DNA from 2 places in the Streptomyces sp. NPDC096323 genome. Region 1 is predicted to be linked to the other one. Evidence: predicted binding sites of a transcription regulator. Region 1 holds the regulator's gene; the other holds the start of a gene.

Region 1 (3,407 bases):
CAGGTACGCCGCAGCGCGGCACTGGTCGACTCCCTGGCACCACTGGCGGCCATCGCGAGCGAGGACCCCAACCTCTCCATCACCGTCCTCGAAGGCAAGAAACTGATCGACTCCGCCCTCCAGGAAGCAGCCGCCGGCGCCCATACAGAAGTCCTGACTGCTCAGCCGGGCGGCCACCGGTCGCCCGCGCAGATCAACCAAGGGCTGGCCAACGGACTGGCAGCCGTGAGCCGAGGGGCCCGGCTACGCCACATCTACCAGCACCCGGCGCGCTACAGCGCCCCCGTCAAGGACTACCTGGAGCGAATGCCCTCGGGCCAGGTCGAAGTGAGAACGATGGAACTGACCATCGACCGGCTCATCATCTTCGACCACGCGGTGGCGTTCATTCCCGCGACGGCCGACCGCGAGGTGGCGCTCCAGATCCGCCATCCGGCTCTGGTCCGCTACCTGGTGCAGGTGTACGAGGTGCTGTGGGCGCAGGCCACCCCCATCACCGAACACCTGCAGACGGCAACCCCGGGGGCTCCCGTCACCGCCGTGCAACTCAGCATCGCCCGCCTCCTGGTCGAGGGACACCATGACGAGGCCGTGGCACGCAAACTGGGCTTCAGCGTCCGCACCTGCCGCACCCACATCGCCAAGCTCATGCAGATCCTCGACGCCACCAGCCGCACCCACCTCGGCGCCCTCCTCGTCCAGTCGGGCATCGCCGGACCGACGCGGACGTGACGGCACGACCCGTGCACACGCACGTGGACCGCGATCTGTGCGACGTGGCCGTCAGTCTGTACGCCGAGGCACTGGCCAGAGGCAGCCTCGCCCGGTCAGCCGTCGAACCCGCGCCCTGCCTCATCGACACGGCTCTCCTGCGGCCCGACCCGCACGACGGCCGGCTCCTGCGCCCCGTACCCCCGGGAGCGGCTCTCGCTCACCTGCTGCATCCCTTGGCCCAGGGCCTCCTGCGTCAGGCCCGGGACGCCGACCTCCTGGCCAAGGCACTGATCCCGCTGACATCCCTCGAACGCCCGCCGCGTCTCGCCATCGACGTAATCGTCGGCCCGCTGGCCATTCAGGCTGCGATCAGCCGTTCACTGTGCGAGACAGATGGCGAGATCCTGATGATTCAGCCCGGCAGCACGCGGCCGGCCGAAGAGCTCCATGTGGCACTGGCCGGCACTTTGCCCACCGTGGAGCGGGGCGTCCGGCTGCGCCACATCTACCAGCATTCGGCGCGCTACAGCTCGGCACTCAAGGCGTACATGGGCCAACTACCCGACAGCCTCCTCCAGGTACGCACCCTGGAACGGGCCGTCGACCGTCTCCTCATCTTCGACCGCAAGATCGCCTACGTTCCCGCCACGCCCGACCGGAGCGTCGCCCTCGAGATCCGCCACCCCGCGCTCGTCGGCTTCCTGGCCGGGATGTACGAGACGCTGTGGGCGCAGGCCACTCCCTTCAACCAGCAACTCCCCACCACCCTCCCCGGCACCCCCGTCACCGCCGTCCAGCACAGCATCGCCCGTCTCCTGACCGAGGGGAACCAGGACGAGGCCGTCGCCCGCAAGCTCGGCATCAGCGTCCGCACCTGCCGCACCCACATCGCCAAGCTCATGCAGACCCTCGAAGCCACCAGCCGCACCCACCTCGGCGCCCTCCTCGCCCAGTCCGGCATCACCGAGCCCGTACCGCCGGGCGCACCAACAGGCCCCGCGCCCCCGGGCACCACGCAGAAGCCCGCCACCCCCGACGTTCCGGGGTGACGGGCTCCTCGTGCGTACGGGGGCAGGCCCCGTTCAGTCCTTCGGCCGCTTCGGCCGCCAGACCACCAACGCGCTGGTCTGCTGCACATCCTGATACGGCACCAGGTCGCGCCGGTACGACGCATGCACCTGCGCCTCGCGCTGCTGCATGGCCACCGCCGCCCCGTCCACGGCCGCCGAGAGCTCGGCGACGCGCTGCTGGAGGGCCGCTACCTGGTTCTCCAGTTCGATGATGCGCTTGATGCCGGCCAGGTTGATGCCCTCGTCCTGCGACAGCTGCTGCACGGTGCGCAGCAGCTCGATGTCGCGGGCCGAGTAACGCCGTCCGCGTCCGGCCGTGCGGTCGGGGGAGACCAGGCCGAGGCGGTCGTACTGGCGCAGCGTCTGCGGATGCAGGCCCGAGAGCTGGGCCGCGATCGAGATCACGTACACCGGGGATTCATCCGTGAGTTCGTACGGATTACGTCGTCGGCCGTCCACCTCAAGCTCCCTTCGCTGCCTGGAACAGCTCCGCCCGCGGATCCTCGTCCGCGGTCGCCTTGCGGTAGGTCTCCAGGGCGTCCCGGGCCTCGGGGCCCAGGTCGGTGGGGACCGCCACCTCGACGGTGACCAGCAGGTCGCCGCGGGTGCCGTCCTTGCGGACGGCGCCCTTGCCGCGGGCCCGCATGGTGCGCCCGCCCGGCGTGCCCGCCGGGAGCTTGAGGGTGACCGGCGGTCCGCCGAGCGTGGGGACCTTCACCTCACCGCCGAGCGCCGCCTCCGTGAAGGTGACGGGCACGGTGACCGTGAGGTTGTCGCCCTTGCGGCCGAAGACCGGGTGGGCGTCGACGTGGACGACGACGTAGAGGTCGCCGGCCGGACCGCCGCGCTCGCCCGGGGTGCCCTTGCCGCGCAGCCGGATCCGCTGGCCGTCGAGGACGCCCGCCGGAATCCTGACCTGCATGGTGCGGGACGACTTCGCCCGGCCGCTGCCCTTGCAGACCTCGCAGGGGTCCTGGGCGATGAGGCCCCGGCCCTTGCAGTCCACGCAGGGATCGGTGAGCGAGAACCCGCCGCCGCTGCCACGCGAGACCTGGCCGGTGCCGACGCACGTCGGGCAGACCCTGGGGGTGCCGTTCCTGTCGCCGGTACCGGAGCACGCCTTGCAGGGCGCCTGGCTGGACATCCGCAGCGGGACCGTGGCCCCGTCGACGGCCTCGGTGAAGCTGAGCGTCACCTCGGACTCGATGTCCTGGCCGCGGCGCGGCTGCACCCGGGTGCCCGTGGAGCCGCCCCGGTTGAAGAGCCCGCCGAAGACATCGCCCAGGCCGCCGCCGCCGAAACCGCCGGCGCCGCCCTGCTGGCCCCCGCCCGGGGCGCCTCCGAAGAGGTCCCCCAGGTCGAAGTTGAAGTTGCCCTGGGCCCCGCCGGGTCCGGCGCGGAAGCCGCCGTTGCCGAAGAGGGCGCGCGCCTCGTCGTACTCCTTGCGCTTCTTGGTGTCACCGAGGACGTCGTTCGCCTCGGAGATCTCCTTGAAGCGCTCCTCCGCCTTGTCGTCGCCCTTGTTGGCGTCCGGGTGGAACTCGCGGGCGAGCTTCCGGTACGCCTTCTTGATCTCGGCGTCGGTGGCGTCCTTGGGGACGCCGAGAACCTTGTAGTAGTCCT
Region 2 (3,407 bases), on a different contig from region 1:
TGCGCAGCGCGGACTCGTCGAGGGTGACCTCGGCCGGCTCCAGACCGGCCCGCTCCAGCTGGCGCGGGAGCAGGTGGTCGCGGGCGATGACGACCTTCTCGTCCTCGGTGTAGCCGTCGAGCCTGACCAGTTCCATCCGGTCGAGCAGCGCCTCCGGGATGGACTCCAGGACGTTGGCGGTGGCCAGGAAGACGACGTCGCTGAGGTCGAGCTCGACCTCCAGGTAGTGGTCGCGGAAGGTGTGGTTCTGGGCCGGGTCCAGCACCTCGAGGAGGGCCGCGGCGGGGTCGCCGCGGAAGTCGGAGCCGACCTTGTCGATCTCGTCGAGGAGGACGACCGGGTTCATCGAACCGGCCTCCTTGATGGCGCGGACGATGCGTCCGGGCAGCGCGCCGACGTACGTACGCCGGTGGCCTCGGATCTCCGCCTCGTCCCGGACACCGCCGAGGGCGACGCGGACGAACTTGCGGCCCATGGCGTGCGCCACGGATTCGCCGAGCGAGGTCTTGCCCACGCCGGGCGGCCCGACCAGGGCCAGCACGGCGCCGCCGCGCCGGCCTCCGACCACGCCGAGCCCGCGGTCGGCGCGCCGCTTGCGCACCGCGAGGTACTCGGTGATGCGCTCCTTCACGTCCTGCAGGCCCGCGTGTTCGGCGTCCAGGATCTCCTGGGCGCCCTTGATGTCGTACGCGTCCTCGGTGCGCTCGGTCCACGGCAGTTCGAGGACGGTGTCGAGCCAGGTCCTGATCCAGGAGCCCTCGGGGCTCTGGTCGGAGGAGCGCTCCAGCTTGTCGACCTCCTTGAGCGCGGCCTCGCGGACGTGCTCGGGGAGGTCCGCGGCCTCGACGCGCGCCCGGTAGTCGTCGGACTCGTCCTCCGGGTCACCGTTGAGTTCGGAGAGCTCCTTGCGTACGGCGTCGAGCTGGCGCCGCAGCAGGAATTCGCGCTGCTGCTTGTCGACGCCCTCCTGGACGTCCTTGGCGATGGACTCGGCGACGTCCTGCTCGGCGAGGTGCTCACCGAGCCACTGGATGGCGAGCTTCAGCCGGGCGACCGCGTCGGCGGTCTCCAGCAGCTGCACCTTCTGGGCCGTGGTGAGGAAGGGTGAGTACCCGGAGTTGTCGGCGAGCGCGGAGACGTCCTCGATCTGCTGGACCCGGTCCACGACCTGCCAGGCGCCGCGCTTCTTCAGCCAGCTGGTGGCGAGCGCCTTGTACTCCTTGACCAGTTCGGCGACGGCTCCGGGGACGGGGTCGGGGACGGAGGCGTCGACCCGGCTCCCCTCGACCCAGAGCGCGGCGCCCGGCCCGCTGGTCCCGGCCCCGATCCGCACGCGTCCGCGCCCGCGGATGAGGGCGCCCGGGTCACCGTCCGAGAGCCGCCCGACCTGCTCGACGGTCCCGATGACACCGATCCCGGTGTAGGTCCCGTCGATACGCGGAACGAGCAGCACCTCGGGCTTGCCGCCACCCTCGCGGGCCGCGGCCTGCGCGGCCTCCACCGCTGCGCGTACCTCGCGGTCGGACAGGTCCAGAGGCACCACCATTCCGGGCAGTACGACCTCGTCGTCGAGCGGCAGCACAGGCAGGGTGAGCGGAGTGACCGCATTGGACTCAGTAGCCATGATCTCCCCTTCGGCATTCAAGTTGAGCTGTACTGACTCAATGCTTGTGAGCCGCTCTGTGTTCCCGGGGTGGTGTTCGCTGTGAGCGATCACGGTATGACTGCCGCTGTGCACTCTCGGTGCAACGCCCAGCGGGGCGCGCCTACTCCCTCCACCACGGCCGCGTGCCGGAAATGGTCCCGGGCGGTCGCCCGGCCGCAGGCGGAGTGTCCTCACGAACGACGACCGAGGGCTGAACCGTGACACAGCACGATCGCCCGGGAGGGCTCACTGAGCCGCGCGCGGGCGGAGTTCGCGCCCGTCGTCGCGGCGGCCCGTTCCCGGATCGCCGAGGTCTTCGGCCCCACCCGGCTCGACAGCGCCTACGTCTACGGCAGCATTCCGCGCCGCACGGCCACGCCCGGCGTCTCCGGCCTGGACCTGCTGCTCGCGCTGCGCGGCGAACCCACCGCGACGGACCGCGCCGACGCCGACGCCGTCGAGGCCGGACTGGACGCGTCGTACGAGCAGATCGACGGCGCCGGCATCCTGCTCTTCGGCGCGGACACGCAGCTCAGCCCGCTCGAGCGCCATGACATGGGCTTCTTCGTCGCCTGCCTGTGCACCCCGCTGCCCGGGGACGACCTCGCCGCGCGGCTGCCGCACTACCGGCCGGCCTCGCTGCTCGCCCGCGAGACCAACGGGGATCTGTGCCTGGCGCTCCCGCGCCGGCGCAGGCGGGCCGCCGAGGCCACCACCGACGCCGCTCGCCGCTCGCTGAGCCGGGATGTCGCCCGCCGCATCGTGCGCACCGGCTTCACCCTGGTCATGCCGCAGCGGGGCGGCTGGACCAGCGATCTGGCCGAGTCGGCCGAGCCCTTCGCCCGCTACCGCCCGGACCTTCCGGAGCGGGCAGCGCAGATGCGGCTGGCCGCACGGGCCGGCCGCACTCCGACCGCCGACCCGGCAATCCTGTCCATGCTCGTCGACGACCTCGCTCCGTGGCTCGCGGCCGAACACATCGCGCTGCACGGCGAGAAGGCACCATGCCCCTGAGCGCGTCCGGCCCCGCCCTGCGTGAACCGGCCGCAGCCCGGGGCGTGGGTGGTGGCCTCGATGGCGTACGCGGCGGGGGCCGCTCTGTCCGTCGTACGCGGGCCGCGGCGCGAACGCGGGTGAAGCCCGCTCCCGTTCGGGTAAACCGCTGGCCGGGCCGTGGCCGGACCGGCCAGGATGGCGGGAACACCGACCGCCATCACCGGAGATCAGCGCCATGTCCCTCGCCTTCGGCCCCGACGCCCTCGCCCCCGTCACCCTGGACCGCCGTGAGGGACCGTACGGAGAGGTCGTCCTGCGCAGGCGGGGCGACGACTTCGAGATCATCGCCAACGGGTGCTTCCTGATGGACACGTCGGACGGGCGCTCCGAGCGGCTGCTGATCGACGCCGCGCTCGACGCACTGCCCGCCGGCCGGCCCGCCCCGGCCGTACTCATCGGCGGGCTCGGCGTCGGGTTCTCGCTCGCCCGGGCCGCCGCCGAGCCGCGGTGGGGGCGGATCGCGGTCGCCGAGCGGGAGCAGGCCATCGTCGACTGGCACCGTAAGGGGCCGCTGGCCGGGATCTCGGGGGCGGCGCTCGCCGATCCGCGGACCGTGGTCCTCACGACGGACCTGGTCGACCACCTCCGTACGACTACGGACCGTTACGACGCACTGTGTCTGGACATCGACAACGGGCCCGACTGGACCGTCACCGAGGGCAACGGAAATCTGTACTCCCCCGCCGGGCTCGCCGACTGCCGGGCA

The links. The regulator HspR, encoded in region 1, represses chaperone genes until heat shock. The targets are predictions, from matches to a motif close to TTGAGNNNNNNNNNCTCAA.
Region 2: the regulator HspR is predicted to act here: its motif matches at 1,647-1,665, upstream of lon (endopeptidase La).

Annotation. Positions count from the first base shown of each region.
Region 1 is NZ_JBEOSI010000004.1:262,776-266,182, forward strand. It holds gene ABTX18_RS12515 (helix-turn-helix transcriptional regulator) at 1-732, shown strand, start outside; gene ABTX18_RS12520 (helix-turn-helix transcriptional regulator) at 729-1,763, shown strand; gene ABTX18_RS12525 (heat shock protein transcriptional repressor HspR) at 1,797-2,243, opposite strand; gene dnaJ (molecular chaperone DnaJ) at 2,245-3,407, opposite strand, start outside.
Region 2 is NZ_JBEOSI010000003.1:323,868-327,274, reverse strand. It holds gene lon (endopeptidase La) at 1-1,624, opposite strand, end outside; gene ABTX18_RS09325 (hypothetical protein) at 1,892-2,197, opposite strand; gene ABTX18_RS09320 (hypothetical protein) at 2,201-2,659, shown strand; gene ABTX18_RS09315 (spermidine synthase family protein) at 2,877-3,407, shown strand, end outside.